One region of the Thermosipho sp. 1070 genome, then DNA from elsewhere that is predicted to be linked to it. Evidence: predicted binding sites of a transcription regulator. Region 1 holds the regulator's gene; the other holds the start of a gene.

Region 1 (9,420 bases):
TCAACCAGATGGTGGAACTTTTGTTGTTAGAGTTTCAGAAGTTAATGAAGATAAGATTATGCTCGATGCCAATCATCCTTTAGCGGGTAAAAATTTAATATTCGACATTGAAATAGTTTCCATATTATGAAAAATATAGAGAAATATTCATTGGGTGAGGAAATAGCAAATGCAATAACCCATGGAATAGGGACTTTGATAGCATTATTTGGGCTTGTTTGGTTGATAGTGTATGCTTCGATGAGTGGTGGAGTACTAAAAATTGTTTCTTTTACAATATTTGGCGTTACGCTGTTTTTGCTTTATTTAATTTCTACATTGTATCATGGGATAAGTTATAGGAAGGCTAAGGCTATATTTGAAATAATGGATCATTCTGCTATTTTTTTACTAATTGCTGGAACTTATACTCCATTTTTATTGCTGGTTATTAGTGGAAGACTTGGATGGATTTTGTTTTCAATAATGTGGGTGCTTGCAACTATTGGCATTGTATTTAAAGTATTTTTTGTTAGAGAATATATGGTAATTTCTACACTTATTTACATTGCAATGGGATGGATGATAGTGTTTTTTATAAAAAATTTATGGGTCAATTTTAATGAGCGAGGAATAATTTTGTTGGTCTTAGGTGGTTTGGCCTATACAATTGGTACTATTTTCTATATGTATAGAAAGATAAAATTTCATCATATGATATGGCATCTGTTTGTAATTTTAGGTAGTATTTTCCATTATTTTGCAGTACTTTCAATTTGAAATAATTTTAATATGTAGGTTTGGCAAAATCCAGGTAAATAGATTCAGGGTAACCTGGATTTTTTTTGTGTACTGTATTTGACATTTGCTGTGTAAAAATGTAAACTAATAATTGAGGTGATAAAATGAAAGAAAGATTAAAAAAGATTTTGGTGATTTTATCTGAATCAAAAGGTCCCGTTAAAGGTAAGGATTTGGCGGAAATGTTGGGAGTTAGTCGGCAGATAATAGTTCAAGATATATCCGTTTTAAAGACAAAAGGGCACAAGATTTTTTCAACAAGAGATGGTTATATTCTAGAAAAGAAAAAAGATTTTATCAGAAAGATGATTGCCGTAAAGCATTCTGAGGACGAGATTTACGATGAACTTTTGAAAGTTGTAAAAGCTGGAGGAAAGGTAATAGATGTTATAGTTGAGCATCCTCTTTACGGTGAAATTAATGGTAGGCTTGATATTGCAACACTGGATGACGTTGCAAAGTTTATGGCCCTTATGAAGAGTTCAAATGCAACTCCGCTTTTAAAATTATCCGGAGGTGTTCACATACATACTATAGAAGCTCCAAATAAAGAGGTTATGGAAAAGATATTAGAAGCTTTAAAGGATTATCTTTTGGAGGTGAAAAAGTGAAAATCGATCAAGTCATTGATAGTGTAGTTTCAAAAGAAAAACAAAGAAATCTCTTAATTTTGACTTCTTTAATATGGATAGTAGGCTCTGCTGGTGTTATGGTTATGCCATTTGTCCTTCCGAATTTAATTTCAGAATGGCAACTTTCAAAAACCATGGCAAGTTCTCTTGTTAGTGCAACCTTTTTAGGCATGCTTTTTGGTGCATTGTTGTCCGGTGTGATTTTGGATTACTTTGGCAGAAAGACCGGTACTATTTTTTACTTGTTAATTTCCGTGATTTTTACTGTATTGTTTGGTTTTTCAAAGGGATATTCAATAGCTTATTTATTGAGATTTTTATCTGGTTTTGGATATGGAGGACTTTTGCCTTCGGCGAATACTTATCTTTCTGAATTTACATCGATAAAACTTAGAGGAAGGTATTTAGTATATTTGGAAACCAGTTGGGCAATTGGAAGTATATTAATAGCACTTTTTGCGGTAACTTTTGGAGAAAGATTTGGATGGAGATGGAATTTTTATATTTTTTCATTAGGGTTGTTGATATTAATAGCACTTTTAAAAAATTCTGAAACTCCAAAGTATCTTTTTGAAAAAGATGGTATAAAAGCTTTAAAAGAGAGATATGGTGATGTTCCAGGTAGTATTGAAAGCGTGGAAAAGGTGAAAGTTACTTTTGGTGCTTTGTTTAGAAGTAGATACATTAAACAAACTATTTTGGTTATGATATCTTGGTTTGTCGTAAGCTTTGTGTATTACGCACTTTTTTCATGGGCACCTAGGGTTTTTGTGGAAAACCTTTCAATTACCATAACTAAAGCAAAATGGTATACATTTTTTGTATATCTTGCCCAATTGCCTGGGTATCTTTCTGTGGCGTATTTAATAGAAAAATGGGGAAGGAAAAAGACTTTATCCGTGTATTTTATAGGAATGGGACTTTCTTCGTTTTTCCTATTTCTTGCCTCTGGAAATATTACGTTTTTGTTTGTTGTTTTAGTTCTTTCGTTCTTTACTTTAGGAGTCTGGGGATTAGTATATGCGTACACCCCAGAGTTATTTCCCACCTCATTTAGAGGTACTGCAAATGGAGTAGCAGGTGTAATGGCAAGAGTTGCTGGAATAATAGCACCATACTTTACGGGATACTTTGTTGATAAATCCATAGTTGCCGCGCTTTCATATACTGCGATATTTTCAATTATTACAGGTCTATTAGTATTGATTCTTGGTGTGGAAACTAAAGATAAGCCAGTTGGATAATTTTGGGCATCTTATGATGCCCATTTTTTGTTTAATTGACTGTTCAATTTTTTTATGTTATACTATTATCAGACAAAGTATGAGAGTGATAATTCCTCTGATAAAGAGGTGAAAATATGAAAGATTTGTCCGATAGACAAAAGAAAATTCTATATTGTTTAGTTAGAGAGTATGTAAAATCTGGTATTCCAGTAAGTTCCCAAAAAGTTTTAGAAACAACGAATTTAGAGTGGAGTGGGGCAACTGTTAGAAACGACATGAGAAAGTTGGATTATTTAGGATATGTTTTTCAACCCCATACTTCTGCGGGACGTATTCCTACGGACAAGGGGTTGAAGTTTTATGTAAATGAAGTGTTAAAGGTGAGAAAGGAGACAAAAAAGGTAGGTTCTTCGATAGATGTTAGAACGGACTTTCCGATAGGTGATTTGGATAAAGTCATACGAGGTGCTGCAAAGCTTTTATCAAATACTTTAAAGGCCTTTGTTATTATAGAAAAACCTAATCCCATGAATCTCAGAATTAGAAGGATTGTCCTAACTCCAGTTACAAAGACATTTTCCATTGTGAACATTATTACTGAATTGGGACTTACTTCTGTTCTTCCTATACAACATTCCGAAATTTCTAATATATTGGAAATTGAAGAGTTTTTGAATAAAAGTCTTGATGGAATACTTTTGAGTGATTTTAAATTAAAATTAAAAGAAGTGGTTGAAAAGTTTTCATGGGTTGGTGGTAGATTAAAAGAATTTATAGAACTTTCTGAAAGAATTGCGTCTGAAAAATACGATGAATATATTATTGAAGGAGTATTTAATCTTGTGAATGCAAAGAAATTTGGTGAAGATAAATTAAGAGAAATTGTAAAAATTTCTACAAATTCTGAATTTTACCCGCAAATTTTTTCACTAGGTGAAGGAATATACGTAGGAAAGGAACATAATATAAGAAATTTTGAGCAATATGCAGTTTTGATAATGCCTTATTTTGTCTTTGAGCGAGAAGTGGGGAGAATTGCCGTAATTTTTGATAAATTTAGTGATTACTCTAAGGTATTTGATAGTGTGGAATATGTGGTAAACAGACTTACTGAATATTTTACTATTGTTGCAAGAAATGTTGAATAATTGGAGGTGATTGAAGTGGAAAAAGAAATGAAAAATGAAATAAAGAATGAAGAAAAGAAAGAAGAAAGGAAAGAAGTGGCAAAAGAGAAAAAAACACCAGAGAAAATTGTGGAAGAACAAAAAGAAAAAATAAAGAAATTAGAGTTACAGTTAAAAGAATTTGAAAATTATGCACGTGTATTAAAATCTCAATTTGAAAATTACAAAAAAGATGTACTCAAAGAAAAAGAACAAATAGCAGTTTCAACGATGGGAAGGATTTTGGAAAGATTTTTGCCAATTTTAGATGATTTTAAAAGATCATTTTCGAATGCAAATGATGAAGAAAGAAATACACAATTTTACAAGGCAATTGAATTGATTTATAAGAATTTATTTAAATTGTTGGAAGGTTTTGGACTTGAAGAAGTTAAAGTAGGTAATAAATTTGATCCATTTGAACATGAAGCAGTAGAAAGAGTTGAAGATGAGGAAAAAGAAGAATATTCTATTGTAGAAGTTGTGGAGGATGGGTATAAGTTTAAAGGAAGGATTTTAAAACCTGCAAAGGTTAAGGTCTCGGTAAAGCCTAGGAGGTGACTTTATGGCAAAAAAAGATTATTATGAAATTCTTGGCGTTTCAAGGAACGCATCCCAAGATGAAATAAGACAAGCGTATAAGAAGCTTATAAAAAAATGGCATCCTGATAGAAATTATGAAAATAAAAAGTTAGCAGAAGAAAAATTTAAGGAAATTCAGGAAGCATATGATGTGCTTTCTGACCCTGAAAAGCGAGCAATGTATGATAGATATGGTTATGTGGGAGATGTGCCACCAAATGCCGGGGGCGGATTTGGTGGATTCGGTGGTTTTGAGGATATTTTTAAAGACTTTGGTGATTTTATAAACAACGATATTTTCAATATTTTCTTTGGTGATCAAAGAACATCTTCAAGAAAGAGAGCAAAAAGACCAAAAAGAGGAGAAGATATAAATATTTCCGTTGATGTGTCTTTTGAGGAGTTGTTTACCGGAATAAGAATACCGCTTGAATATGATAGATACGAGGTTTGTGAACATTGTAATGGTGAAGGAGTTGAGCCTGGTAGTGGTTGGATTACTTGTCCAAAGTGTCATGGGACGGGTACAGTTAGAGAAGAAAGGAGAACATTTTTAGGTGTTATTGTAAACCAATATACGTGTAATCATTGTGGTGGAACAGGAAAAATTCCTGGGGAGAGTTGCCATACTTGTGGTGGAACAGGAAGGATAAAGAAAAGATATAAGGTTGAAGTTAACATTCCAGCTGGTATTGAAAATGGAACTATCTTGAGAATACAAAGAGGAGGGAATGCCGGGTATAATGGAGGAGAATATGGTGATTTGTATGTTCACGTAAGGGTTGTTGGATACTCTGATTTTGAAAGAAAGGGAAATGATTTAATTAAAGAGATTAAAATAGATTATTTGGAAGCAATTTTAGGTACAAAGGTAAAAATTAGAATGCCAAATGGTAAAATAAAAGAGGTAAAAATTCCAGCGGGTGTTCAACATGGACAAGAAATATATGTATATGGTGAAGGATTGCCTGATATGAGAACGGGGAAAAGAGGAGATTTAATTTTGAGGGTTAGAGTTGAGATTCCAAGTAGGGTATCAAGAACTGAAAAAAAGTTATTAAAAGAGATAGCAAAGTTGAGGGGAAAGGATGTTGAAGAGGGTTGAAGAATTTTTAAAGAATTTTTTTAAAGAGTATAGATTTTCAGGAGCTGTTTTGGGGGTAAGTGGGGGAGTTGATTCTGCGGTAGTCCTTGGTTTATTAGTGAGAGTGTTAGAAAAAAGTAGAATAAAATGTTTTATCCTTCCAGAGAGAGATAGTCCAAGAGATTCAATAAAAGATGCAAAGTTTGTTTGTGAGCATTTTAATGTTGATTATGAAGTTAAAAATATAAGTAGAATAGTTAGAAAATTTGGAGTTTATAAATATTATCCACCAGCTTTATTTGTTCCCTTTAAAGTAAAAGAAAGATATGCAAAAAGTAGATGGAATAAGTATAAGAACGAAGGTAATCCGTTTGAATTTGATGTCTTAGGGATAGAAGATGAAGAATTTCTAAAAGGAATAAGTTATTATAGAATAAAGCATAGGGTTAGAATGGTTTATTTGTATAAAGAAGCTGAAAAGAGAAACTATGCAGTGGTTGGTACAACTAACAAGACGGAATTTTTAACAGGTTTGTACGTAAAATGGGGGGATGATTCTACAGATGTTGAACCTTTACTTCATCTTTATAAAACGGAAGTGTACAAGTTGGGGAAAATTTTAAACGTTCCAGAAAGAATCCTTGAAAAACCTGCCTCACCAGATTTGATACCTGGCCTTAGTGATGAAGAAGTCTTTGAATTAGACTATCCCACTTTAGATAGGATCCTAAAGAAAATAGTAGAAAATAAAGACTTATCCGATGAAGATCCAGAAAAAGTAAAAAAAGTAAAGAAATTATATGAGATTGGGAAGTTTAGAAATAAAGTAAGAAATATTAGCATTGAGGGATAATATGAAGGATATAGCCAAGAAGATAATTTTAGAAACATTTGATCAAATAAGTCCAGAAAAGTTGGTTTTGGAAAAGTTAAAAAAGATGAACTTGAAAAAGGTTTATGTACTTTCTATTGGAAAAGCAGCGTGGCGTATGGCGAAAGCTGTATCTGAGTATTTGGATGTAGTATATGGGATTATAATTACAAAGTATGGATATTCATTTGGGGGTATAAAAAACTTCGATATTTTTGAAGCAGGACACCCCATACCGGATGAAAATTCACTAAAGTATACAAAGTTTGCCATTGAAAAATTGAGGAAATTAACGCAAGATGATGTTTTGTTGTTTTTGATTTCAGGAGGAGGTTCTTCTCTTTTTGAATATTTGGAAGAAGGTGTAACACTTGAAGATTTGAGAAACATAACAAATGATTTATTGAGAAAGGGTGCAAATATTGAGGAAATTAATATAATAAGGAAAAAAATTTCTAAGGTAAAGGGCGGAAAATTTCTTTCTTTAATTAATGCAAAGGTTGTACCACTTGTGTTATCGGATGTGTTAGGAGATAAATTAGAATACATTGCTTCTGGACCTGTTTATCCAGATAATAGTACTTTTAATGATGTAAAGAAAATAGTTGAAAAATATAAAATAAACTTGAACGAAAATATATGGAATGTTTTACAAAAGTGTGCAAAAGTCCAAAGAAAAATTTCTCATTACATTGTAGGTAATGTGGATTATGCGTGTAAAAAATTGGAAGAAAGTGCAAAAAAATACGGTTTTAATACATACATATTAACAACACAATTAACTTGTCAGGCAAGAGAAGCGGGAAAGTTTTTGGCAAGTATTGTAAAAAGCGAAAATTCCTTTAAAAAGCCTTATTGTTTAATATTTGGTGGAGAAACTGTGGTAAAGGTAAAGGGAAATGGTCTTGGTGGAAGGAATCAAGAGCTTTCTTTTTCAGCTGCTATCGAAATAGAGGAAATTGATAATGTAGTTATTGCATCTGTAGGTACAGATGGTACAGATGGGCCTACAGATGCAGCAGGTGGTATAGTCGATGGAAATACTGTTAAAATCGTTAGAGAGAAAGGTTTTTTACCAGAGGATTTTTTGGAGAATAATGATACGTATAATGCTTTAAAGATTGCAGGTGATTTGTTTATTAGTGGTCCTACAGGAACAAATCTAAACGATATAGGTTTTATACTTAAGAGGTGAGAATATGAAAGCTATAGTACTAACAAAGATTACTGAGTATTTTAGAAAAAAGATGGAGGATTACAAAGAAATTGAGTGGTTTACTTCAAAGGATATAGCACGTTTAGAAGAAATGGATATAGTAATTGGTGGATTTTTAACAGAAGAGCAGGTATTGAAAGCCAAAAATTTAAAGGTAATCTTTATTCCATGGACTGGTACTGATAAATTACCTTGGAAGGTTATAAAGGAAAGAGGAGTAATTGTATCAAATTCACATGGAAATGGTAAAATGGTTGCAGAAAGAGCTATTGCCCTTTCCCTTGCTTTAATGGGGAGAGTTGTGGAGTACCACAATGATCTTAAAGAGGGGATTTGGCATGGATTTGCCGTGGGATTTAAAGAAGAGGACTATTGGTTTTCATTGCAAAAAAAGAAAGTAGCTATTTTGGGTACAGGGGTAATTGGAAGGCATATTGCAAAACTTTTAAAGGGATTTGATTGTTATATTATAGGTTTTAAAAGCAAATTAGAAGAAATAGAGGGATTTCACAAAATTACAAATAATTTGAAAGAAGCGATAGAAAATTCACAAGTTGTATATTTGGCGTTACCGTTAACTTCTAAAACGAAGAACATTATTAATGGGGAAGTTTTGTCTTGCATGGAAGGAAAGTATTTGATAAATGTGGGGCGAGGTGAACTTATAGATGAAAAAGCTTTATATAACATCTTGAAAGATAAGAAATTGAAAGGGTTTGCATCTGATGTTTGGTATAATTACCCTTCAAAAGAAAGAGAAATTATTTTACCGTATAATTATCCCATTAATATGTTTAAAAATGTTGTAATTTCTCCACATGTTGGTGGTTATACAGTAGAGGGGCAAAATGGCAGAATTGACGAGCTTTTCAAAAATATAAATGCGTTTTTAAAGGATGGAATGCCTTTGACTGTTGTTGATCCTGATCTTATGTATTAAGTAAGAATAGGAAGCATATTTATGGTATATAATAATTATGTTTAGCTTTTCTATTTAAATTTATTGGATATTTAGATATTTACATGGAAAGGTGGGGGATAAAATGAAAAGTTATACAGAATATTTATGGTTTAATACAAAGAATAGAAAAGAGTTAGTTAGGATAACAGATGTGATTGAAGAAATAGTGAAGAAGAGTGGTATAAAAGAGGGATTTTGTCTTGTATCTGCTATGCATATAACTGCTGGAATAATAGTTAATGATGATGAATCCGGTCTTCATAGAGATATATGGGAATGGTTGGAAAGGTTGGCACCTGTTGGAGAATACAATCACCATTGGACTGGTGAGGACAATGGAGATGCACATTTGAAAAGAATTTTAACACATCACCAAGTAGTACTTCCAGTAACTAATGGGGAGTTAGACTTGGGACCTTGGGAGCAAATTTTTTACGCAGAATATGATGGGCAGAGAAGAAAAAGAGTAGTTGTTAAGGTAATTGGTGAATAGGTATGGAATTGATAAAGTTTTACAGAACGGTACTTGAATCTATTGTCGAAGGGGTAATAATTGTAGACAAGGATGCAAAAATTTTATACATCAACAAACGTGCGGTTCATATATTAAAACTAAAAGAAGATTTTATAGGTAAGCCCGTAGTTGATGTTGTTACAAACACTAGGTTGCACATTGTGGTAAAAACGGGGATTCCAGAAGTGGATGAAGTCCAAAATGTTGGAGAAAATGTAATAATTACTTCAAGGATGCCTTTAACGGATAAAGATGGAAATATTTTAGGTGCAGTGGCAGTTTTTAGGGATATCACAAGCGTGAGAAAACTTGCCGAGGAAATTACTAATCTCCACCAAATTGAGGCAAGATTAAAGGCTATAATAGATTCTACATATGATGCTATTTC
Region 2 (9,420 bases), 240 kb from region 1:
TGTACAAACCCCGGGAACGTATTCACCGCGGCGTGGCTGATCCGCGATTACTAGCGATTCCGACTTCATGCAGGCGAGTTTCAGCCTGCAATCCGTACTGCGAGTGGGTTTCAGGGTTTCGCTCACCATCACTGGCTCGCATCCCGCTGTCCCACCCATTGTAGCGCGTGTGTCGCCCAGAGCATAAGGGGCACGAGTATCTGACGTCATCCCCTCCTTCCTCCGGCTCGTCGCCGGCAGTCCCCTTAGAGTCCCCGGCCTAACCGCTGGCAACTAAGGGCAGGGGTTGCGCTCGTTGCGGGACTTAACCCAACACCTCACGGCACGAGCTGACGACGACCGTGCACCACCTGTGCCGGCTCCCTCACCTCTCGGCGAGAGTCCCTCCCCTTTCGGGTCAGTACCACCAGCATGTCAAGCCCTGGTAAGGTTCTTGGCTTAGCGTCCAATTAAACCACACGCTCCACCGCTTGTGCGGGGTCCCGTCAATTCCTTTGAGTTTCACCCTTGCGGGCATACTCCCCAGGCGGCCCACTTATCGCGTTCGCTTCAGCACGGAGGAATCACTCCCCCACACCTAGTGGGCATCGTTTACGGCTAGGACTACCCGGGTATCTAATCCGGTTCGCTCCCCTAGCTTTCGGGCCTCAGCGTCAGGTACGGCCCAGGAGACCGGCTTCCCCACCGGCGTTCCTGCTGATATCTACGGATTTCACCCCTACACCAGCAGTTCCGTCTCCCTCTACCGCCCTCAAGTCGCGTGGTTTCCAGCGCAGTTCCACAGTTGAGCCGTGGCTTTTCACACCGGACTTCCACGACCGCCTACGCCCCCTTTACGCCCAGTAAATCCGGGTAACGCTCGCCCCCTACGTATTACCGCGGCTGCTGGCACGTAGTTAGCCGGGGCTTCCTAGTGGGATACCGTCATCGGTAAGACTTTCCACTCCTTACCTTATTCGTCTCCCACCACAGCGGTTTACACCCCGAAGGGCTCCTTCCCGCACGCGGCGTCGCTGGATCAGGCTTCCGCCCATTGTCCAATATCCCCCACTGCTGCCTCCCGTAGGAGTAGGACCCGTGTCTCAGTGCCCTTGTGGCCGGCCATCCTCTCAGACCGGCTATCCGTCGTAGGCTTGGTGAGCCTTTACCTCACCAACTACCTGATGGAACGCAGGCCCATCCCTCAGCAGAGCTTTACGCCCCTTTCTTCGCTAGTACCTCTCCCTAGCGAACGTATGGGGTATTAGCTGCAGTTTCCCACAGTTATCCCCCTCTGAAGGGTAGGTCACCTACGCGTTACTCACCCGTCCGCCGCTCAGTCTACTAACCTTCACCCCGAAGGACTCCAGTTAGCAGCTTCGCTCGACTTGCATGTGTAAGGCACGCCGCCAGCGTTCACCCTGAGCCAGGATCAAACCCTCCATCTCTATCTCGGGCTCGTCCTTCTTATCCGCAGAGCTGCTATCTATTTTTCAATGACCTTTCTTTTTTCACACAGCGATTACTATTCTACAGTATAATTGTGACATTCAAACTCACATTTAGTAAACAATATGAATACTACAAGAAACAACAATGTAAACTATACCACTTATTCAGGGGTTTTTACACAAAAAAAAAACAACAAAAAAGCGGGAAAATTTCCCGCATATTGGTGGCGGCGATGGGACTCGAACCCATGACTCACTGATTATGAATCAGTTGCTCTAGCCACTGAGCTACGCCGCCGCATCTGTTATATTATCATAATTTGTTTTTTGTGTCAACCTTTTCTGTGGCATTTCAAATTAACAAAAAAAATAGTTTCACCTATTTTGCAAAACAAAATATGAAATATCTTTGATTTATAGCTCATTTAAAATTTTAATCTTTATAAATAACGTAAAAACAACTTCCAGAGAATTTATCTCAGCACAAACATGTTTTATCGTCTACAAATAAAAAAAGGAGAACGCCAAGTTCTCCTTTTCTGGCTCCGGCGGAGGGACTCGAACCCCCAACCTAGTGGTTAACAGCCACCCGCTCTGCCTATTGAGCTACGCCGGAACTTCGCTATCGCTTATATATTATACCATATTTTAGATTTTTGTCAATCATAGTATCTTATAATAACTTCCAGAAAAAAATATATCACATTTTTTACCGTTGTCAATAATTTTTCAGAGTTATCAACAAAACATCAACCGTGTCTCTTACTTTTTTTCATTTCATACATTTTCTTATCTACTTCTTTTAAAATTTCTCCAAAATTCTTTTGCTTGTTGTGCTTTACAATTCCATATGAAAAATCAATATCTGATTTTCGTTTTATCCTATCAACAACTTGTTTTGCATTTTTTCCATTTACAAAGATTAAAAACTCGTCTCCTCCGTATCTTACAACTTTATCTTCTTTCCTTATACTTTTCTTACATAATTTTACAAATTTTTTCAATACTTTATCGCCATAATCATGTCCATATGTATCATTAAGTTTTTTAAAACCATCCAAATCTATAAATATTATAGAACAATCACCGTTAAAATTCATCTTGTTTAAGAAATTCCTGTTGTAAGCACCTGTTAATGGATCAAATAAAGAATTTCTAAGTGTCTCCTTCTTTTCTTTAACAAGTTTATCAAAAACTTCTCTAAATTTAAAATTTATAGTCAAAATTTCAGACAACAAATTAAACACGTATAATTCTTTAGATGTAAATGCATTTTTTCCACCTTTTTCAAACAACACCGCACCAAAAACCTCTTCTTCAAATTTTAAAGGCACACCATAAATGGAAACAATTCTATGTTTTCCAAACACTATTCTTTCATATCCTTTTGGAAGGACTAATCTTTCTGAATTTCTCACATACAACTTTTTACCAAAATCCATTATATATGAAACAATTGGCTTCTTTTTAGGCGGAACAACAAAATTCATCCTTTCTTCAAAACCTATATTTGCATAATGTATGTAAGTACTTCCATCACCTCTTCTAGTCGCTACAACGAGAGAGTCAATTATTTTCTGTCCTTTTAAAAAATCAAACAACTTTTTTGAAACTTCCGAAAGAGTTTTCCTATTTAAAATATCCAAAAAAATACTTTGTGGAATTTTATTTAAAGGCTTGATAATATCTTTTGCATACGAATATACATTGCTTGAAATATTTACCAAAAAAAGTATTGAATACCTCAAACCTTTGGACTTTATCCTGAAAAACTTCAAAAGAAATATCTGTCCACCAATTTCAATTTCTACCTCAAATTCTAATTTATCTTTATAGTAATTCTTCAAAACCATATCAAAAAATACTTCTAATTGCGAATATTTCTTTGAAAAAACTTTAATTTTATCTTCCGTAACATTTTTAAAATCAAAAAAATCCATATTATACATCTTAGCATAGTTTAATAGACTAGATGAAAAATATTTAAGTTTTCCCCCATGCCAAACTGCAACACCCATTTTTGAAGATTTACCATCAAATACCAAATTAACTAAATTTCTTAACTTTAATATATACATCAAAGAAAAAATCAAAAGAAGGCCTAAAATCACAACTAAACCCAAAACAAAATACATATTACCCCCTCCAAATCATACATTTCTAATATAAAACACAAAATATTTAAAATCAATTAAAAACAAATTATTTACAAAAACGTAACAACAAATCCCGAACCAAAAACAAATGTTATCAGTCTATATATGTGAGTGATAAAAAGAAAAATAATTTTGGAGGTGGTTAAATTGAGATACTTGGACAATAAAATGCAAGAATTAGTCCAACAAGCAGCAGAAAACCTAACTCAAAAAAGGCAAAATCTTTTAAAACCAGAGCATGTGCTCTATGAAATTCTACAAGATGATGTAGTGCAGAAACTTATAAAAACACGTATAAATTTAGATGAAATACTGGATAGAATTGAAGAATTAATTGAAAGTCAATATGGTGTATACTACGGTTCTGGTTCTGGAGTTTACATGTCAAATGAACTTTCCAGAATCTTTGAACTCTCTAGAAAAGAGGCAAAATTGATCGGTTCAAGTAAAGTTTCACCTATTCATTTTCTTTTAGCACTGCTCAAGGATAACTCTACTCAAGCTGCTGCTATACTAAACAAATACGGGATCACATACGAAGAAGTATTAAAATCGGTGAAAGAACTTGTGGAAAATGGAGAATTAGATGAAGAAGGAAATGTACTTTCAAAATACACAGTGGATTTAACAAAACTTGCAAGAGAGGGTAAACTTTCACCTGTTATCGGTAGGGAAAAAGAAATTGAAAGAGTTATTGAAATTCTCTCTAGAAAAACAAAAAACAACCCCGTGCTCATAGGTGATCCAGGTGTCGGTAAAACTGCTATTGTTGAAGGTCTTGCACAAAAAATTGTTGAAGGAAAAGTCCCTGAAAAACTTAAAAATAAAAAGATATTAATGCTTGATCTTGGAAAAATGCTTGCGGGTAGTAAGTATCGTGGCGAATTTGAAGAAAGATTGAAAAAGGTAATGGAAGAAATAAATAAAATGAAAAACAATGTAATTCTCTTTATCGACGAACTTCATACAATAGTTGGAGCAGGTGCTGCAGAAGGTGCTATGGATGCATCCAACATGTTAAAACCTGCACTAGCCAGAGGAGAACTACATGCAATTGGTGCAACAACTTTAGAAGAATACAGAAAACACATAGAAAAGGACAAAGCCCTTGCCAGAAGATTTCAACCTGTATTAATTGAGGAACCTAGTGTAGAAGAAACTATAAAAATATTAAAAGGTTTAAAAGAAACATACGAAAAACACCACAACGTAAAAATAACGGATGAAGCTATAGAAGCCGCAGCAAAGTTATCCTCAAAATACATACAAGATAGATTTATGCCAGATAAAGCCATAGATTTGATTGACGAAGCTGCAGCAAAGATAAGTTTAAAGTCCGCCGATCCAAAAATTTCAGAACTAAAGGAAAAAATAAAATCTTTAAGTGAAAAAATCGATGAACTTACTATAAACTCCCAATACAAAGAAGCAGCTGAAATGAAACAACAAATGTATAAACTTCAAAATCAATATGAAGAACTCGAAAAGAAATACGGAACTGACAAAGTAACCGCCGACACAGTTGCAAAGGTTGTAGAATCATGGACTGGTATACCCGCAACTAAAATGATGGAATCGGAAAAAGAAAAGTTATTAAGATTTGAAGAACTTGTACATCAAAGAATGGTAGACCAAGAAGAAGCAGTCAAAGTTGTTGCAGATGCTATCAGAAAAGCAAGAGCAGGCATAAAGGATCCCAATAGACCAATTGGTACCTTCTTATTCTTAGGTCCAAGTGGTGTTGGTAAAACAGAACTTGCAAAGACCATTGCAGAACTTTTATTTGGTTCCGAAAATGCGCTCATTAGAATTGACATGAGTGAGTACATGGAAAAACACTCAGTTGCAAGACTCATTGGTGCACCTCCAGGATACGTAGGTTACGATCAAGGAGGACAATTAACAGAGCAAGTAAGAAGAAAACCATATAGCGTAATTCTTTTAGATGAAGTTGAAAAAGCACATCCAGAAGTATTTAACGTATTACTACAAGTCTTTGATGATGGTAGATTAACAGATGGAAAAGGCAACACAGTTGATTTTAGAAACACGATAATTATAATGACCAGTAACCTTGCAAGTGATAAGATATTGAGAAAGGTTGAAGCGGGAATAGAGTTTGAAAAGATAGAAGAATCTGTAAGGGAAGATTTAAAGCACTATTTTAGACCAGAATTCATAAACAGAATTGACCACGTTGTGATATTTAAACCACTTACAGAAAAGCATATGAAAGAAATAGTCGAAAAATTGATTTTAAGGCTTGAAAAGAGATTAAAAGAAAAAAACCTAAAAATAAAACTAACAGATAACGCAAAAGCATACCTTGCAAAGAAAGGATATGATCCAGCCTTTGGAGCAAGACCACTAAGAAGATTAATAGAACGAGAAATTGAAACACCACTTTCAAAGAAAATTATAGCTGGAGAAATTAAAGAAGGAGATATAGTTTTAGTTGATGTAAACAACGGAATAATCTCAGTTGAAAAGGAAAAAGAACTTACAAAATAAGGGGCAAGTCGCCCCTTATTTTTTATTCTAAACTAAAATATAAAGACAACAAATCTAAAATCAATAGAACTTTGTTTTTTCACTCTAAAAAATGCTATAATATAATTGTATAGTGATTTTTTTCTCATAAAAGGAGGGGAAAACATGAAGAGATACGTATGTAGTGTATGTGGATATGTATATGATCCAGAAGTAGGGGATCCAGACAATGGGGTAGAGCCAGGGACACCATTTGAGAAATTGCCAGAAGATTGGGTATGTCCAGTATGTGGGGTAGGCAAAGACCAATTTGAAGTAGAAGAATAAGTGGGACATTATGTCCCACTTTTAATGAGAAGGGGAGGAATAAGATGGTTAAGAAGATAGGTGATGGGGTATACTATGTAGGAGCTATTGATTGGGATAGGGAATTATTTGACGAATTAATTCCTCTTCCAAATGGGACAACGTACAATGCATATATAGTAAAAGGGGAAAAGATAGCTTTAATAGATACCGTTGATCCTGCAAAGAAAGAAGAGTTTTACAACAATTTAGAGAAATTGGATATAAAGAATATAGATTATGTAATATCAAATCATGCGGAACAAGACCATTCAGGTTTGATAAAAGAAGTGGTGGAGAAGTATGGTGCGAAGGTAGTAACGAACAAGAAATGTGCAGAATTATTGCACACACACGTACATGTAAGTAAAGAAGATATAATAGAGGTAACAGATGGAGAAGAGCTAGATTTAGGGGGAAAGACGTTAAAATTTTACTTAACGCCGTGGGTACATTGGCCAGAGACGATGGTAACGTACTTAAAAGAAGAAAAGATATTGTTTAGTTGTGATTTATTTGGTTCACACTATGCAACAAGTGACATAGAACAAGAAGGAGACGATGTATTAATAGAGATGGCAAAGAGGTACTACGCAGAAATAATGATGCCGTTTAGAAACCACGTTATAAAGAACATAGAAAAGATAGAAAAGATAGAGATAGGAAAGATAGCGCCAAGTCATGGGCCGGTATATACAAAACCAGAAAAAATAATAAAAGAATACAAAAAATGGGCGGGTAACGAGACAAAAAAAGAAGTAATAATATTGTATGTATCGATGCATGAAAGTGTAAGAAAGATGGTGGAATACGTAATGGAAGGATTAATGGAAAAGGGAGTAAGAGTAAAATTACACAATGTAGTAAAAAGCGACATAGGAGAGATAGCGATAGATTTGGTAGAGGCATCGACAGTAGTAGTGGGGACGCCAATGGTATTGGGAGGTATGCACCCAAAGATAGCAGGAGTGGTATATTTAATGAATGCCTTAAGGCCAAAGACAAAATACATAGGGATATTGGGCTCCTATGGATGGGGAGGAAGGTTTATAGAAGAATTAAAAGGAATGATAAAGAATGTAAAGGCAGAAATAGTAGGTGAAGTGGTGGTAAAGGGACTTATAACAAAAGAAGAATATGAAAAATTAGATGAATTAATCGAAAATATTTCTAAACTTAACTAAAAAAGGGGGGGCATTATGGATATAACAGTCAGAACGGTCATGGCCATTTTAATCGATAACAGGGAAAAATCTGCAACTAAAGTGCAAGAACTATTAACAGAATATGGATGTTACATCAAAACTAGACTAGGACTTCACGAAGGAGTACCTCAATACTGTTCAAATTCTGGGCTAATCATTCTAGAACTAGTAGATGATGAATCAAAACACGATGAATTAAAGGAAAAGTTAAACCAAATACCCGGTGTAAAATCAGATTTAATGAGACTAAAATTTGACTAAAAAAAAGGCTCCCAATGGGAGCCTTTTTATATATCTATCTTCTCTATATTTTCTTGTATCAATTCTAGCAAACTAATAGTTTTGCTTACGTTATCAAAGACTGTCCTTAATTCCGTCAAAAATCTTTGAATAGATGCACTTATTTCTTCTGCTGTTGCACTACTTTCCTCTGAGATTGCCAACAGATTTTGAATACTATTTGTTATATCTTCCAATTTACTTGCTTCTGTATTTAACGATTCAATCAAAGAATTTAAATGTCCGGTAATATCCGATATCACCTGACTAGATTCCTTACTTTTTTTAGAACTTTCCGAAAGTGCCTTTGTCTGTGCTTTTAAATTTTCATATCCAGAAACAACTCCAACACTCAAATTCTCTATACCGCTTGAAATCTTTGTTAGGAAATCAGATATTTTATTTGCAGATTCTTTACTTTCTTCTGCTAGTTTCCTTATTTCATCGGCAACTACTGCAAATCCTCTTCCAGCTTCCCCGCTTCTTGCTGCTTCAATTGCAGCGTTAAGTGCAAGTAAATTTGTTTGTTCTGCTATGCTCATAACAGTATCGGCAATTTCTTTTATTTCATCTGCTTGTTTTCTAAGTTCTTTACTTTCATTTGCTATTTTTTCAAAATCATCACTTACATTTTCTATGTTAAATGATACATTTTCAACACTCTTTGCCGCAGATATAATATTTTCAACCGCCTCGTTTAAATTTTGCACTATTTCATTTTGAACACTTATCGTTTGTGAAATAGTATCCACATTTGATGTTACTGCATCTGAAATCCTTTCTGCATCATTACTTATTTGAACGGCGGTATCCGCAACCTGTGAAGATAATTCCTTCATCGTATCAATCTGTTCTTCAACAACTTCAATTGATGACATTGTCTTGCTGGAAAAACTCAACAATTCTTCGGTATCACCTTGGAATGATATCAACAACTCTTTGATTTTTTCATTTGCCTTGTTTAACTCATGTGTTATTTTCTCAAAGTTTTCTTCACCAGAAACATATGTAACAGAGGAAAGATCTTCAAATTTTAGTGCACTAAATCCCTTCTTTAAATCTAAAACAATAGGCAAAGACAAAGCAAATGTGGAAAGCGCCACTATTATCGAAGAAACAACCGGTGATAAAAAGCTTGAAGACAGTAACGAAACAATAAATACAATTAACGGAAGGAAAATAACATTACTCTTTAATATATTTTTCAAAATACCAAATGATACCAATCTAAACGACTTTAATTTTATCAACTTTCCGTATGGTTTTGAAGCCTTTATTCTTATTTCCACAAAAGAAGTGCTATTATTTGTACCTTGATCCAGCACTTCCATAGTTATGGGATCTTTGAAAAAGTCAGAAGCTCCCCTCACTAACCCTAAAAAGTAACTTCTAAAATCCCTATTTGATTGATACCTTACAATCGCAGTTTTTTCGTCTATATATTTGTATATAATCCTTGGAGGCTTTGCCCCCTTAATTCTCCTTGTAAGTGCCCTATGGACCATATCCATAGTG

The links. Region 1 encodes HrcA, which represses chaperone genes, less so after heat shock. Its sites were predicted from a motif close to ATTAGCACTCNNANNNTNNGAGTGCTAAT; they were not measured.
Region 2: Y592_RS02860 (ATP-dependent Clp protease ATP-binding subunit) is a predicted target of HrcA. The motif match lies at 3,677-3,705, and genes of this name have one in related genera.

What each region holds. Positions count from the first base shown of each region.
Region 1 covers NZ_CP007121.1:327,406-336,825, reverse strand. The annotation lists gene Y592_RS01630 (FKBP-type peptidyl-prolyl cis-trans isomerase) at 1-130, shown strand, start outside; gene trhA (PAQR family membrane homeostasis protein TrhA) at 127-759, shown strand; gene Y592_RS01620 (transcription repressor NadR) at 885-1,391, shown strand; gene Y592_RS01615 (MFS transporter) at 1,388-2,656, shown strand; gene hrcA (heat-inducible transcriptional repressor HrcA) at 2,773-3,786, shown strand; gene Y592_RS01605 (nucleotide exchange factor GrpE) at 3,814-4,365, shown strand; gene dnaJ (molecular chaperone DnaJ) at 4,370-5,491, shown strand; gene nadE (NAD(+) synthase) at 5,475-6,323, shown strand; gene Y592_RS01590 (glycerate kinase type-2 family protein) at 6,325-7,536, shown strand; gene Y592_RS01585 (2-hydroxyacid dehydrogenase) at 7,541-8,497, shown strand; gene Y592_RS01580 (secondary thiamine-phosphate synthase enzyme YjbQ) at 8,601-9,011, shown strand; gene Y592_RS01575 (sigma-54 interaction domain-containing protein) at 9,014-9,420, shown strand, end outside.
Region 2 covers NZ_CP007121.1:567,080-576,499, forward strand. The annotation lists rRNA gene Y592_RS02840 (16S ribosomal RNA) at 1-1,427, opposite strand, end outside; tRNA gene Y592_RS02845 (tRNA-Met) at 1,653-1,728, opposite strand; tRNA gene Y592_RS02850 (tRNA-Asn) at 1,971-2,046, opposite strand; gene Y592_RS02855 (sensor domain-containing diguanylate cyclase) at 2,180-3,565, opposite strand; gene Y592_RS02860 (ATP-dependent Clp protease ATP-binding subunit) at 3,734-6,097, shown strand; gene rd (rubredoxin) at 6,242-6,403, shown strand; gene Y592_RS02870 (FprA family A-type flavoprotein) at 6,448-7,605, shown strand; gene Y592_RS02875 (hypothetical protein) at 7,618-7,887, shown strand; gene Y592_RS02880 (heme NO-binding domain-containing protein) at 7,914-9,420, opposite strand, start outside.